Regions from separate parts of the Mixta mediterraneensis genome, predicted to be linked through region 2. Evidence: predicted binding sites of a transcription regulator. Region 2 holds the regulator's gene; the other holds the start of a gene.
The links. Region 2 encodes PurR, which represses purine synthesis genes. Its sites were predicted from a motif close to CANGCAAACGTTTGCNTG; they were not measured.
Positions count from the first base shown of each region.

Region 1: the regulator PurR is predicted to act here: its motif matches at 4,524-4,541, upstream of purM (phosphoribosylformylglycinamidine cyclo-ligase).

Region 1 is NZ_JASUAZ010000016.1:1,793-9,282, reverse strand. Features, by position in the region: gene bepA (beta-barrel assembly-enhancing protease) at 1-1,248, shown strand, start outside; gene arsC (arsenate reductase (glutaredoxin)) at 1,254-1,601, shown strand; gene hda (DnaA inactivator Hda) at 1,598-2,299, opposite strand; gene uraA (uracil permease) at 2,395-3,678, opposite strand; gene upp (uracil phosphoribosyltransferase) at 3,749-4,375, opposite strand; gene purM (phosphoribosylformylglycinamidine cyclo-ligase) at 4,604-5,644, shown strand; gene purN (phosphoribosylglycinamide formyltransferase) at 5,641-6,279, shown strand; gene pstB (phosphate ABC transporter ATP-binding protein PstB) at 6,320-7,087, opposite strand; gene pstA (phosphate ABC transporter permease PstA) at 7,100-7,490, opposite strand, start outside.
Region 2 is NZ_JASUAZ010000010.1:108,236-115,725, reverse strand. Features, by position in the region: gene rnt (ribonuclease T) at 1-453, shown strand, start outside; gene QRY16_RS09225 (Grx4 family monothiol glutaredoxin) at 492-827, opposite strand; gene QRY16_RS09220 (C40 family peptidase) at 1,189-1,959, shown strand; gene cydH (cytochrome bd-I oxidase subunit CydH) at 2,040-2,129, opposite strand; gene purR (HTH-type transcriptional repressor PurR) at 2,418-3,443, shown strand; gene punR (DNA-binding transcriptional activator PunR) at 3,440-4,345, opposite strand; gene punC (purine nucleoside transporter PunC) at 4,453-5,655, shown strand; gene cfa (cyclopropane fatty acyl phospholipid synthase) at 5,968-7,116, shown strand; gene QRY16_RS09190 (riboflavin synthase subunit alpha) at 7,167-7,490, opposite strand, start outside.

The DNA of each region.
Region 1 (7,490 bases), on a different contig from region 2:
AATCAGTACATTAATCAACTCGGTCAGCGGCTGGTATCGCACGCAGATGCAGTAAAAACGCCCTTTCACTTTTTCCTGATTCAAAATGATGAGCTAAATGCTTTTGCTTTCTTCGGCGGAAATGTGGTGCTGCACGCCTCGCTGTTTCGCTTTACAGATAATGAAAGCCAGTTGGCTTCCGTGATGGCGCACGAAATCTCTCACGTTACTCAACGTCACTTAGCGCGCGCGATGGAAGATCAAAAACGTAATGCGCCCCTGACCTGGGTAGGTGCGTTGGGCTCGATTCTGTTAGCAATGGCGAATCCGCAAGCCGGAATGGCAGCGCTAACCGGCACGCTGGCAGGCTCGCAACAGGGGATTATCAGTTTTACCCAGGGCAACGAGCAGGAGGCCGATCGCATCGGCATTCATGTATTGCAACGCGCTGGCTTCGATCCACAAGCGATGCCTGACTTCCTGCAAAAGCTGGCGGATCAAACCCGCTTCTCCTCTAAACCGCCAGAAATTTTGCTAACCCACCCGCTGCCTGATAGCCGTCTGGCCGACGCACGTAATCGCGCCAACCAGATGCGGCCTGTGGTCGTGCAGTCTTCTCAAGACTTTTATATGGCAAAGGTACGCTCGCTGGGAATGTATCCTACCGGGCGCAATCAACTGACCGGGGAGTTGCTCGACCAGTATGCTAACGGCAATGCGCGAGAGCAACTGGCCGCGAAATACGGCAAAGCGGTGCAATTTTTACAGGCGAAAGATTTTGCTGCTGCGAAAAAAATCATCGCCCCATTGCTGGCGAAACAGCCCGGCAACGTTTGGTTGCTAGATATTATGTCGGACATTGATATTGGGCTGAATCAACCGCAGCAGGCAATAATCATGCTGAATAACGCCAGCGGAGCAAAAAACAGTCCGGTGGTGCAGCTTAACCTTGCTAACGCTTACGTCGAAGCGAAACAACCCGCCAACGCCAGCCGCATTCTTAACCGTTATACCTGGACGAATAAAGATGACCCAAATGGCTGGGATTTACTGGCGCAGGCATCGGCACAACAGGGTTTGAGTGATGAAGAACTGTCGGCGCGCGCTGAAAGCCTGGCCCTGAATGGCCAGCTCGATCAGGCGATTTCCGCATTGAGCAGAGCCAGCGCGCAGGTGCCGCTCGGCAGCCTGAAGCAGGCGCGTTACGATGCTCGCATCGACCAGTTACGTCAGTTACAACAACGTTTTAAGCAGTATCAAAAAGGATAACGATTATGGTGACCATTTATCACAACCCGCGCTGCAGTAAGAGTCGCGAAACGCTGGCGCTGTTAAAAGAGCAAGGTATTGAACCAGACGTGGTGCTTTATCTGGAAACCCCGCCAGACCGCGAAACACTGCAAATTTTGCTGAAAAAACTCGGCATGACCAGCGCACGTCAGCTGATGCGTACAAAAGAGGAGATGTACAAAACATTAGCGCTTAGCGAAAGCGATAAAAGTGAAAGCGCGTTGATCGCGGCGCTGGTTGAGCACCCCAGACTGATTGAACGTCCGATTGTGATCAATGGCGAGCAGGCACAGCTGGGGCGACCGCCAGAAGCGGTGCTGAAGATCCTTTAAAGGCCAAGCGTCTCTTTCACAAAGGGAATGGTGAGTTTGCGCTGGGCGCTGATGGAAGCGCGATCAAGGCGATCCAGCGTTTCAAACAGCGTACGCATTTCACGATCGAGTCGCTTAAGCAGAAAGCGGCCCACATCTTCTGGCAGTTCAAATCCACGTAATCCGGCTCGCAGCTGTAACGCCTGTAGTTTGTCTTCGTCAGAAAGCGGCTGTAAACGGTAGATTTGTCCCCAGTCAAGGCGCGAAGCCAAATCGGGAAGTTGCAAATTGAGTTGACGTGGCGGCCGGTCGCCGGTAATCAGCAGGCGCGTATTACCCGTTTCCAGAATGCGATTATAGAGATCAAAAATCGCCATCTCCCATTCGGCTTCACCCGCAATGCACTCGATGTTGTCAATACACACCAGAGCCAGCTGTTCCATGCCATCTAACACTTCTGGCACAAACCAGGTGCGCTTATCCAGCGGTACATAGCCGACCGCTTCACCGCGAGCCGACATTTCGGCGCATGCGGCGTGCAGCAGATGGCTGCGCCCTCCGCCTTCGCGTGACCAGAAATAGAGATAGCTGCCATGATGTTGACTGAGTGCACCTTTTAACGCGGCAATCAGCGACGGGTTTTCCCCCGGCCAGAAGCTGGCAAAGGTTTCGTCGTCAGGTAAATAAAGTGGCAATGACAATTGTGCCGGCGTGTTCAGAAGCACCTCAGCAAGCGAACAAGCTAAAAAACCGGGGCAGTCTACCACAGTTTTTAAAAAGAGATGAATGAGGCTTCCCTGCCCCGATGTTGACCTTAATGGCTGCCTTTTTCTTCGGTATCCAGCACTACTTCTTCCGGGCGCAGCAGTGAGATAACACGAAAGATTAATGCCAGCCCAATGCCAACAAGGGTTGCCAGCGCCATACCTTTCAGTTCTGCTGCACCGAGGTGTATTTTTGCGCCGCTCACGCCAATGATCAGGATAACGGACGTCAGGATCAGATTTTGCGCTTTGTTGTAATCCACTTTAGATTCGATCAGCACACGAATACCTGAAGCTCCGATTACGCCATACAGCAGTAACGATACCCCGCCCATCACCGGCACCGGTATTGCCTGAATGACAGCCGCCAGTTTGCCGACGCAGGAAAGCAGAATGGCAAAAATCGCCGCGCCGCCAATCACCCATGTACTGTAAACGCGGGTAATCGCCATCACACCGATATTCTCACCATAGGTCGTGTTCGGCGTTGAACCAAAAAAGCCGGAAATCATCGTCGATAAGCCGTTAGCAAACATTGAACGATGCAGGCCTGGATCGCGAATTAAATCCTTCTTCACGATATTTGCTGTCACTACCAGGTGTCCAACATGCTCGGCAATCACCACCAGCGCGGCAGGCAGAATGGTCAGCATCGCCACCCATTCAAAGCGCGGGGTATAAAACGTTGGCAGCGCAAACCACGGCGCATTATAGACGCCGCTCCAGTCAACAATACCCATAAAGAACGAGAGCCCGTAGCCGACCAACACTCCAATCAGGATAGGAATAATGGCGAGAAAGCCCCGAAACAGCACCGAACCAAATACCGTGACCGCCAGCGTGACGAGAGAAATGATCACTGTTTTGCTGTCTGGCGAACTGCCTTCGGCAGGCAGCAAACCAGCCATATTTGCCGCCACGCCCGCCAGCTCCAGGCCGATAACCGCGACAATTGCTCCCATCGCCGCTGGCGGAAACATCACGTCGATCCAGCCGGTGCCGGCTTTTTTTACGATCAGCGCGACGATGCAAAACAGCAGGCCGCAGAGAATAAAACCGCCCAGCGCCACTTCATAACCCAGCGGTAACAGCAACAGCACCGGCGAAATAAAGGCAAAGCTCGAACCCAGATAGGCCGGAATTTTGCCTTTACAGATGAAAAGGTATAACAGTGTGCCGATACCATTAAACAGCAATACCGTGGCCGGATTAATGTGAAATAAAATCGGCACCAGGACAGTTGCACCAAACATGGCGAACAGATGTTGCAGGCTGAGTGGAATGGTTTGCAGTAGCGGCGGTCGTTCGCTAACGCCAATGGCGCGACGAGTCATCATGTATCCCCTTGAGATGTGTGGTGCTTTTTTGTCAAAAAAAAGCCGACTCTCTGGTCGGCTATTCACTTTATTTGGTTCCGAAAATCTTGTCTCCGGCGTCGCCCAGACCCGGAATGATGTAGCCTTTTTCGTTCAGGCCCTGATCGACAGAGGCGGTATACAGCTCAACGTCAGGATGGGCTTTTTCCAGGGCGGCAATACCCTCCGGCGCAGCCACTAACACCAGCACTTTAATGCTGTTGCAACCCGCTTTTTTCAGCAGGTCGATGGTAGCAATCATCGAACCACCGGTTGCTAACATTGGATCAACCACCAGCGCTAAGCGCTCTTCAATATTAGAGGCCAGCTTCTGGAAATAGGGCACCGGCTCCAGCGTCTCTTCATCACGATACACGCCAACTACGCTAATACGCGCGCTCGGAACATGTTCCAGTACGCCTTCCATCATGCCAAGGCCGGCACGCAGAATAGGTACAACGGTGATTTTTTTGCCTTTGATTTGATCGACCTGCACCGGGCCGTTCCAGCCCTCAATGGTAACGCTTTCGGTTTCCAGATCGGCGGTGGCTTCATAGGTCAGCAGGCTGCCGACTTCTGAGGCCAGCTCACGGAAACGCTTCGTGCTGACATCATGCTCACGCATCAGACCCAGTTTATGTTTGACCAGCGGGTGTTTGACTTCCACGATCTTCATTGGTGTTCTCCCGGAATGAGTTGAGCTAAAAAAAATCGCGGGATTATACCGCCTTTTCGGCTTTGCGCCATATGTCCTTGCACTGGTCGGTAATTTTTGCCGCGACAAATTAAGGATTGATGAAAATCGCATGGCGCGCAATCTGAGGCTCGCAAACGTTTACCTGCGCTGGTAGAATTGCCGCGCTTTATTTTAACCACCAACCGCAACTCGCGTGGGGACCTCGCAGTGACCGACAAGACCTCTCTCAGCTACAAAGACGCCGGTGTTGATATTGATGCTGGTAACGCTCTGGTTGACCGTATTAAAGGCGTAGTGAAAAAAACGCGTCGCCCGGAAGTTATGGGTGGCCTGGGCGGTTTCGGTGCGCTTTGTGCGTTGCCGCAGAAATACCGCGAACCCGTGCTGGTCTCCGGCACCGACGGCGTGGGCACTAAGCTACGTCTGGCGATGGATCTGAAGCACCACGATGCTATTGGCGTTGATCTGGTGGCGATGTGTGTCAACGATCTGGTGGTGCAAGGGGCTGAACCTTTATTCTTCCTGGATTACTATGCAACCGGCAAGCTGGACGTTGAAACCGCGTCTGCGGTGATCACCGGTATCGCCGAAGGATGTCTACAGTCGGGCTGTGCGCTGGTGGGCGGTGAAACCGCTGAAATGCCGGGCATGTATCACGGCGAAGATTATGACGTTGCGGGTTTCTGTGTCGGCGTGGTTGAGAAGTCCGAAATTATCGACGGCAGCAAAGTGCAGGACGGCGATGTACTGATTGCACTCGGCTCAAGCGGCCCGCACTCCAACGGTTATTCGCTGGTGCGTAAGATCCTTGACGTCAGTAACACCGATCCGCTGACTGAACAGCTGGACGGTAAACCGCTGGCCGATCATCTGCTTGAACCTACCCGTATTTACGTGAAAAACATCCTTAGCCTGATCGCGCAAATTGACGTCCATGCTATTGCGCACCTGACCGGTGGCGGCTTCTGGGAAAATATCCCACGCGTACTGCCTGATAATACCCAAGCCGTGATTGACGAGAAAAGCTGGCAATGGCCTTCGGTGTTCAACTGGATGCAGCAGGCAGGCAATGTCAGCCGTCACCAAATGTATCGCACCTTTAACTGCGGCGTGGGCATGGTGATTGCGCTGAGTCCGGCGGATGCTGACAAAGCGGTTGAGCTGATGAGCGCAGCCGGTGAAAAAGCGTGGAAAATCGGCGTGATTAAAGCGTCTGACGCCGAAGAGCGTGTGGTTATTCAGGCATGAAGAAACTGGTTGTACTGATTTCCGGCAGCGGAACCAACCTTCAGTCCATCCTTGACGCCTGCGCAAGCGGGCGCATTCATGGCCGTGTCGCTGCTGTGTTCAGCAATAAAGCGTCTGCCTATGGTTTAACCCGTGCCCAGCAAGCTGGCGTGCCGACCCTGTCGTTAGCCGCCAGCAATTTTGCCGATCGCGAAGCTTTTGATCGCCAGCTGATTGCCGAAATCGACGCGTATGCGCCGGATCTGGTGGTGCTGGCCGGTTATATGCGCATCCTGAGCAGCGCTTTTGTTGCGCGCTATCACGATCGTTTACTGAATATCCACCCTTCCCTGCTGCCGAAATATCCTGGCCTGCATACCCATCGTCAGGCGCTGGAGAACGGCGATACCGAACACGGCACGTCAGTGCATTTCGTTACCGATGAGTTGGACGGTGGCCCGGTTATTCTACAGGCGCGGGTGCCGGTGCTTGCCGGAGACAGCGAGGAAGCGATTACCGGGCGCGTACAGCAGCAAGAACATGTTATTTACCCGCAGGTCATTAACTGGTTTATTGAAGGACGACTCGTGATGCGTGACGGCAAAGCCTGGCTGGATGGCAAGCCGTTGCCGCCACAAGGCTGCGATCGCGCCTGATTTTCCAGGGAGAAGCGCACGCTTCTCCTTTATTGCTTCCTTAACCGTAGCGCCCGGTAATGTAATCTTCAGTACGACGTACCTGCGGCGTGGTAAAAATCCGGTCGGTTTCATCAAACTCTATCACCGCTCCATTGTGCATAAACGCGGTGTAATTCGACACGCGCGACGCCTGCTGCATATTGTGCGTCACCAGCACCAGCGTGAAGTGCTGCCTGAGCGTGGTCATCAGCTCTTCAATCACCAGCGTGGAGATCGGATCCAGCGCCGAGGTTGGTTCATCCAGCAATAATACTTCCGGCTCGATAGCGATAGCCCTGGCGATCACCAGGCGCTGCTGCTGACCAGTTGAAAGCGCCAACGCATTCTGCCCCAACTGATCTTTCACTTCGCTCCACAGCGCTGCGGCGCGCAGCGCACGCTCACAGGCTTCATTCAGCACCCGCTTATCACGCACGCCCTGTAAGCGCAGGCCATAAACCACATTTTCGTAAATGGATTTTGGAAACGGATTTGGCCGCTGAAACACCATACCGACGCGACGGCGTAGCGCGGACAGATCCTGATTCGGATGCATAATGTCTTGTTGATCGAGCAGCACTTCGCCTTCGATACGGCAATTATCGATCACATCGTTCATGCGATTAAAACAGCGTAGCAGTGTCGATTTGCCACAGCCCGAAGGTCCGATAAGGGCCGTGATACGATTTTTCGGCACCTGCAACGAGATACCTTGCAGTGCCTGACGCTCGCCGTACCACAGAGAGAGTTGATTTACGCTCAGCGCGATGTCAGTTTCGGGCATCATAGACATAACCTGTTATTGAGTCATAAGACGATAGCGCTCGCGCAGGCGGTGACGCAGACCCATCGCCAACAGATTGAGCGACAGAATGATCAGCACCAGCAGCAGCGCGGTGGCAAACACCAGCGGTCGATCGGCTTCAATATTGGGGCTTTGAAACGCTAAATCGTAAATCTGGAAACCCAGGTGCATAAATTTACGATCAAGATGCAGATACGGGAACACCGCATCCGCAGGCAGCTCTGGCACCATTTTCACCACGCCCACCAGCATCAACGGGGCAGTTTCACCGGCAGCGCGCGCTACCGCTAAAATCAAACCGGTCAGCATCGCCGGAATTGCCATGGGTAACACTATCTTCCATAAGGTTTCCGCCTGCGTTGCGCCCAACGCCAAAGAACCCTGA
Region 2 (7,490 bases):
GAGGCGTTAGCGTTTACCGGCATTGACCCGCACAATCCTCTGCGTGGTGCCGTTAACGAATATGACGCACTGCATGCCATTTTTAAAATGGTGCGAAAAGGTATCAAAGATACCGGCTGCAATCGCGCCATTATGGTGGCGCATAATGCAACCTTTGACCTCAACTTTATGAACGCCGCCGCCGGGCGAGCGAGTCTGAAGCGCAACCCTTTCCATCCTTTTGCTACTTTTGATACCGCTGCGTTAAGCGGATTAGTCTTAGGTCAAACGGTATTAGCGAAAGCGTGTAAAGCGGCAGGCATGGATTTTGACAGTACCCAGGCGCATTCTGCGCTCTATGATACCGAACAAACCGCGACGCTGTTTTGTGAACTGGTTAATCGCTGGAAGCGGCTTGGCGGATGGCCTTTGCCGTTTGCGCAAGGAGATGTGGCAGAGAACACCGCTGACTAGCTGACAGTAAAAAGGCCGACTGTGGTCGGCCTTTCGTATTATTCCGCTTCTTTAAACTTCTCAGCGGTTTCTTTGATTAGCGATTGCAGTTCGCCACGCTGGAACATCTCAACAATAATGTCACAACCGCCGACCAGCTCGCCATCAATCCACAGCTGTGGGAAAGTTGGCCAGTTCGCGTATTTCGGCAGTTCCGCACGAATGTCTGGATTCTGCAGAATATCCACGTAAGCGAAACGCTCACCGCAGGCTGACAGCGCCTGCACCGCCTGAGCAGAGAAACCACAGCTCGGCAGTTTCGGCGAACCTTTCATATACAGCAGGATCGGGTTTTCTGCGATCTGGCGCTGAATTTTTTCTACAGTACTCATAATTGCCTTCCTTAATTCGTCATTTCGTGTTTGTTTATTGTAGCGACTTCGTCCCCGGACTGAAAACGGGATTTTGCAGCCGCTGAGGTTAAATCGCCACGCAGGTTGCTTCGTTTAGTCAGCGATAATTCTCTGTTTCACAGACTGGCATGGATACATTAATAATTAGCAATAATTTCGCTGATATAAACCACTGAAATTGCACATTTTAACCCCAAATTAACGCGGCGAACAGATTAATAGAAAAAGGACTTACTTTTTTAAAAAAAACTGGTCTAAAATTGCTTCGGCCCTGATCGCGGATCAGAATTTTCTAACTCTGTTATGGCCTTTTTAACCTGACAGCACAACTTATAACCGGACTATGCGTTTACTGATTACGCTTTTCATCCTGGCTTTTGCCCAACTGTTTTTTAACGTCGCCTCTGCTTCCCCGCAGATGCCGGTTAATGCCAGTCAGCATAAAGCAGAGAAAAAAAGTGCGCGTGAAGACGAGCGGCGCAAGCGTCGTCCGGTGAAAAGTACCGTGAAGAAATCTCGCCAGGTTACCGTTCAGAAACTTAAACTGAAAAAAAAGCGAGCGGCCGTAGCCGCAGTTAACGCCGCCACTCAAAAAAATACGCATAAACTTTCCAGCAAGCGTCACGGTCAATCTCGATCAACGAAAATCGTGAATGAAATTAATGACATCAGCACCCTCAGAATGAGCAAATCTCACCGTCAGCGTTATCAAAAAGCGCGCGCAACCGCGATGGCGAAATTAATGGGACAGCTGGGTAAACCGTATCAATGGGGTGGCGTATCGCCGCATACCGGCTTTGATTGCAGCGGCTTAGTCTGGTACGCCTACAAAGATTTACTGAAGTTCAAAATTCCCCGTACCGCGAACGAAATGTATCATCTGCGTGATGCAGCACCGGTTAAGCGCGAATTGCTGGAGAAAGGTGATCTGGTCTTTTTCCGTATTAACGGACGCGGCACCGCCGATCACGTTGGCGTCTATTTAGGCAACGGTAAATTTATTCAGTCGCCGCGCACCGGCAAAGACATACAGATTAGCGCATTGGGTGAAGATTACTGGCAGCGGCACTATATTGGTGCGCGTCGTATGATGACGCCAAAAACCATTCGCTGAGGTATTTGCCTTCGCAGGCAGAAGAAGCCGGATGACAGAGTGGCCCTCCCAGGCAGACGCTCCGTTATCCGGCTTTTGTATTAGTGCAGAATGGCGGTAAAGCTAAATGCCAGAATCATTAGCAGCGCTGCGCCGCTCGTCATCAACGCCAGTTTTATATCGGTACTCATCACCTCTCCTTAGCCACACAGATTGTAGGGATACTGCATTTTCCCATAAGGTCCGGTAAAAATCTCGTTTTATCCGCTCAGCCTTGTTAGAATCCTGTTTTTGTTGCGCAACATGCGCAACATGCGCAACGTCGGTTCCGTTCACCGTCTTTTTTGGCATTTTTACCTATCCAGACGCCAGATCACAGGCAAAAAAATTGCATTTTGGTGGGCAAAAACCTCAGCCGACGCAATCGTTTAACATGATACTTATCAATAGGTTAAGATAAGTTCAGGAGTCTCTTTTTCATGGCAACAATTAAAGATGTGGCGAAACGAGCGGGAGTATCGACCACCACCGTCTCACACGTCATCAATAAAACGCGTTTTGTGGCAGAAGAAACGCGCAATACCGTCTGGCAAGCCATCAAGGAGCTGCACTATTCGCCAAGCGCTGTGGCGCGTAGTCTGAAAGTTAATCACACCAAAACGCTGGGATTGCTTGCGACTTCCAGCGAGGCGCCTTACTTCGCAGAAATTATTGAAGCCATTGAAAATCACTGTTTTGAGAAAGGTTACACCCTGATTTTAGGTAACGCACACAATGGCTTGCATAAGCAGCGTGCTTATTTATCAATGATGGCGCAAAAGCGCGTCGATGGTTTATTAGTGATGTGTTCCGAATATCCAGACGATCTGTTGAAGATGCTGGAAGAGAATCGAAATATTCCCATGGTGGTCATGGACTGGGGCGAATCACGCGCTGACTTTACCGATACCGTGTTGGATAACGCTTTCCAGGGCGGCTATCTTGCCGGGCGCTATTTGATTGAACGCGGCCATCGCGATATTGGAGCGATTCCCGGACAGTTAGAACGTAATACCGGCGGTGGGCGTCATGCAGGCTTCTTAAAAGCCCTTCAGGAAGCCAACATCCAACCGCGTGCTGAGTGGATAGTCCAGGGAGATTTTGAACCCGAATCAGGTTATCAGGCCATGCAGCAGATTCTCTCGCAAAAACAACGCCCGACAGCCGTATTTTGTGGCGGCGATATAATGGCGATGGGGGCCATTTGCGCAGCAGATGAAATGGGCCTGCGCGTACCGCAGGACATTTCCGTTATCGGCTATGACAACGTACGCAACGCGCGCTACTTCACCCCGGCGTTAACTACCGTACACCAACCCAAGGCGCAGCTAGGTGAAAAAGCGCTGGAAATGTTGTTGGATCGTATTACCAGCAAACGCGAAGAGTCACAAACCATTGAAGTCCATCCGACACTGATTGAACGCCGCTCGGTAGGCTACGGCCCTTTTCGCGATTATCGCCGTTAATTCTCGCTTAACCATTCCTGATTAAGTGTTTGCGCATCACCTAAATAGCTGAGCAACCAACCCAGCGCCGGTGATGCGCGATCTTCTGCCCAACTCACGCAGCACGGACTCTCTGGAAAAGCCATCGGTAGCGTTAGCTCGACAAGCTTACCGGCGTCAAGTAGTGGACGAGCCAGATGCCCTGGCACCATCGCTACACATAAACCTGCCAATACACAATCCAGCCCGGTTTGCCATTCCGGCACCACCACCCGACGCTGATTATCTAGCGTCCAGGTCATACGCCGCGGCAGCGCGCGCGACGTATCTTCCAGGACAAGTGACGGCCAGCTACGCAACGTATCATCATCCAGCTCACTGGCGAGCGTTAAAGGGTGATCGCGCTGAACCACGCAGCGCCAGTTAATTGCGCCCATATCCTGAAAGGCGAAACGTCCTCCCACGGGAATGGCCTGCGTAGCGCCAATCGCCACGTCGACGCGGCTATCTGCTAAGGCGTCCCATACCCCATTGAATACTTCATAACTGATGATCAGTTCCATATCGGGGAAATGGCGGTAAAAATCTTTCACCAGTTGTCGCGTTCGCTCAGGTTTTACAATGCAATCAATCGCAATGCTTAACTGGCCCCGCCAGCCATTTGCCAGCTGCTGACATTGACGCCGGGTCGCAAGCATTTTTTTGATAACACTTCGCCCTTCCCGGACAAAATGTTCACCGGCTGGCGTTAAAACCACTTCACGATGATGACGTTCGAATAACGGCACCGCCAGCCAGGTTTCAAGCTGGCGTACCGTATAGCTAATGGCAGAAGGTACACGATGTAGCTCTTGCGCAGCGGCGCTAAAACTCCTGCCCCGTGCTACCGCGTCCACGACTTCAAGCGCATATTCGGACCACATAATCTGCCTTCAAAAATTTTAACAGGTTAAGACAAATATTAGCGTTTCACAGCGTTTAATGCACCTTCTACACTCTGCCGCGTTCACTCTGCAAAAATGAGAATCAGATGTTATCAAATAAAGGATTTATCCCTTACCTCGCCTTACTCAGCATGCTGGGCTTTCTGGCAACCGATATGTACCTTCCCGCTTTCGGCGTGATGCAGCAAACCTTTGCTACCTCGCCTGGCATCATTAGCGCCAGTATGAGCTTATTCCTTGCGGGCTTTGCCTGTGCGCAACTGTTCTGGGGCCCCATATCAGACAGGATCGGGCGAAAACCGGTTTTACTGGCAGGTCTGGCGATCTTCGCCTTTGGATGCGCAGGGATGTTGTGGGTTACGGACGTCATTTTTATGTTGGCGCTGCGTTTTATTCAGGCGGTGGGAGTGTGTGCTGCCGCAGTCAGCTGGCAGGCTTTGGTGGTTGATCGCTATCCGCAGGCGCGTGCGAATAAAGTCTTTGCCACCATTATGCCTTTAGTCGCGCTTTCGCCGGCGTTAGCGCCCCTGTTTGGCGCATGGCTTATCAGCCATTTTCACTGGCGTTCAATTTTTTTAGTGTTAATGGTCATTGCTCTGGTCCTTATTGCCGTTACTTTGCGTTTACCCGCCAGATCGACAGACATCAGAGAAAAGCATCGCCAACCGGGCTTTCTTTCACTGCTTCGCTCGCGGGTGTTTAGCGGCAATATCCTGATCTATTCTGCCTGCTCAGCCAGCTTTTTTGCCTGGCTAACGGGTTCACCGTTTATCCTGGCTCATATCGGATTAACGCCAGCAGATATTGGTCTGAGCTATATTCCACAAACGCTCGCTTTCCTGACGGGTGGTTTTGGCTGCCGCGCGCTGCTGAATCGTTTTAACGGCGCGCGTTTGCTTCCCTGGCTGTTAGTGCTCTATAGCCTGAGCATAATGGTGCTGTTTGCCGTTGCTCTCGCCGAACTTAACAATTTGACTACGCTATTACTGCCTTTCTGCGGTATGGCGCTGGCAAACGGAGCTATTTACCCGATTGTGGTATCCAGCGCCCTGCTGCCTTTTCCCCATGCAACCGGTAAAGCCGCTGCACTCCAAAATACGCTCCAGTTAGGCTTATGTTTTATCGCCAGCCTGGCCGTTTCTGCCGGCTTACAGCACGCTTTACCTGCCGCTACGCTGATTATGGCGCTGACCGTTGTGCTGGCGTGGCTGGGTTACAAGCTACAGCATCAGGCCAGCGCACAAACTGATATTGCTTCAGCAAAATCCGTTTGCCAGGATAATCACTAAGGCAATGATTTTTTAGATAGCGTCCTAACAATAAGTCGTTGAATATTGACTCACGTGAGAATATACTCATCTGGGTCAATAAATACGCAACAAATCAATAATATATGAGCCTGTTTTTTGGCGACTTTGTCGCTGGGATGGCGTCTGCACGGTTTTAATTTTGATGGTGCCAGACTGAAGTTGTTCTGTTTTCACGCCTCTGTAATACGTCGGATACTTGACGCACGGACCCTTCCGTGACTTTTCTCACAACTCTGGAGAAATTGACTATTCTTTTTCTCAGGTTCAGGTTGAACAGGTGATGGAGAAGCTATGAGTTCATCGTGTATAGAAGAAGTGAGCCTTGAAGAAAACCATTGGTATCGCATCGTCCACGAACTACTGGAACAAGCAGATATTGAAATCAATGGCTCTCGCCCTTGGGATATTCAGATAAACAACCCTGATTTTTTCAAGCGTGTTTTGCAGGAAGGCTCGCTCGGTTTGGGCGAAAGCTATATGGACGGCTGGTGGGAATGCGAAAGGCTGGATATGTTTTTCCATCACGTCCTTAAGCATAAGCTTGATCAAAAACTGCCTCACCATTTTAAAGATACTTTACGTATCGCTGCCGCGCGCTTAACAAATCTGCAATCCAAAAAACGTGCGTGGATTGTTGGTAAAGAGCATTACGATTTAGGAAATGACCTGTTTTCGCTGATGCTCGATCCTTACATGCAATATTCTTGTGCTTACTGGAAAGAAGCTTCGACATTAGACGCGGCTCAGGAAGCCAAACTAGATATGATTTGCCGTAAACTGCAGCTTGAGCCGGGTATGTCGTTACTGGATATTGGTTGCGGATGGGGCGGTCTTGCTGCTTACGCGGCACGTCATTATGGCGTCAACGTACATGGCGTAACCATTTCGGCCGAACAACAAAAGCTTGCTCAGCAGCGCTGTGAAGGGCTAAACGTCACCATTTTGCTACAAGATTATCGTGACCTTAATCAGCAATTTGATCGCATCGTTTCCGTCGGAATGTTCGAACCTGTTGGGCCTAAAAACTATGCGACCTACTTTGATACGGTTGATCGTAATTTAAAACCTGACGGTATTTTCTTACTGCATACCATCGGCGCCATTAAAACAGATATGAATGTCGATCCCTGGATCGATAAATATATCTTCCCCAATGGATGTCTGCCTTCTGTTCGTCATATCGCCGACGCCAGCGAACCGCATTTCATTATGGAAGACTGGCACAACTTTGGCGCCGACTATGACACCACGTTGATGGCTTGGTATGAGCGATTTTTACAGGCATGGCCACAGCTGGAAAACGCTTACGGTGACCGTTTTAAACGCATGTTCTCTTATTATCTGAATGCCTGTGCGGGAGCTTTCCGCGCGCGTGACATTCAGTTATGGCAGGTGGTATTTAGTCGCGGGGTTGAGGGCGGATTACGCGTCACTCGCTGATATTTCCGCTAAATAATTAAAGGCGCTTGCGCCTTTAATTATTTTCTCCGTTATTCCTGAACGGTTTGTTCTGTGAACGTCTTTGTTGCCGCATTTTCACGCTGGGCCAGCACGCGCTCAACCGTGTCGACAATCGCCTGTGTGTGAGGGTCAATTTCAATATTAACGCGGTCACCAAATGTTTTTGCACCGAGCGTTGTGCGCTCCAGTGTTTCAGGAATCAGGTGCACACAAAATTTGGTTTTAGTCACATCACCCACCGTCAGGCTAATACCATCAATCCCGACAAAACCCTTATGCAGGATATATTTCATTTGCGCCGGATCCTGGATTTTAAACCACACTTCGCGGTTATTTTCCGACTGGATGATTTT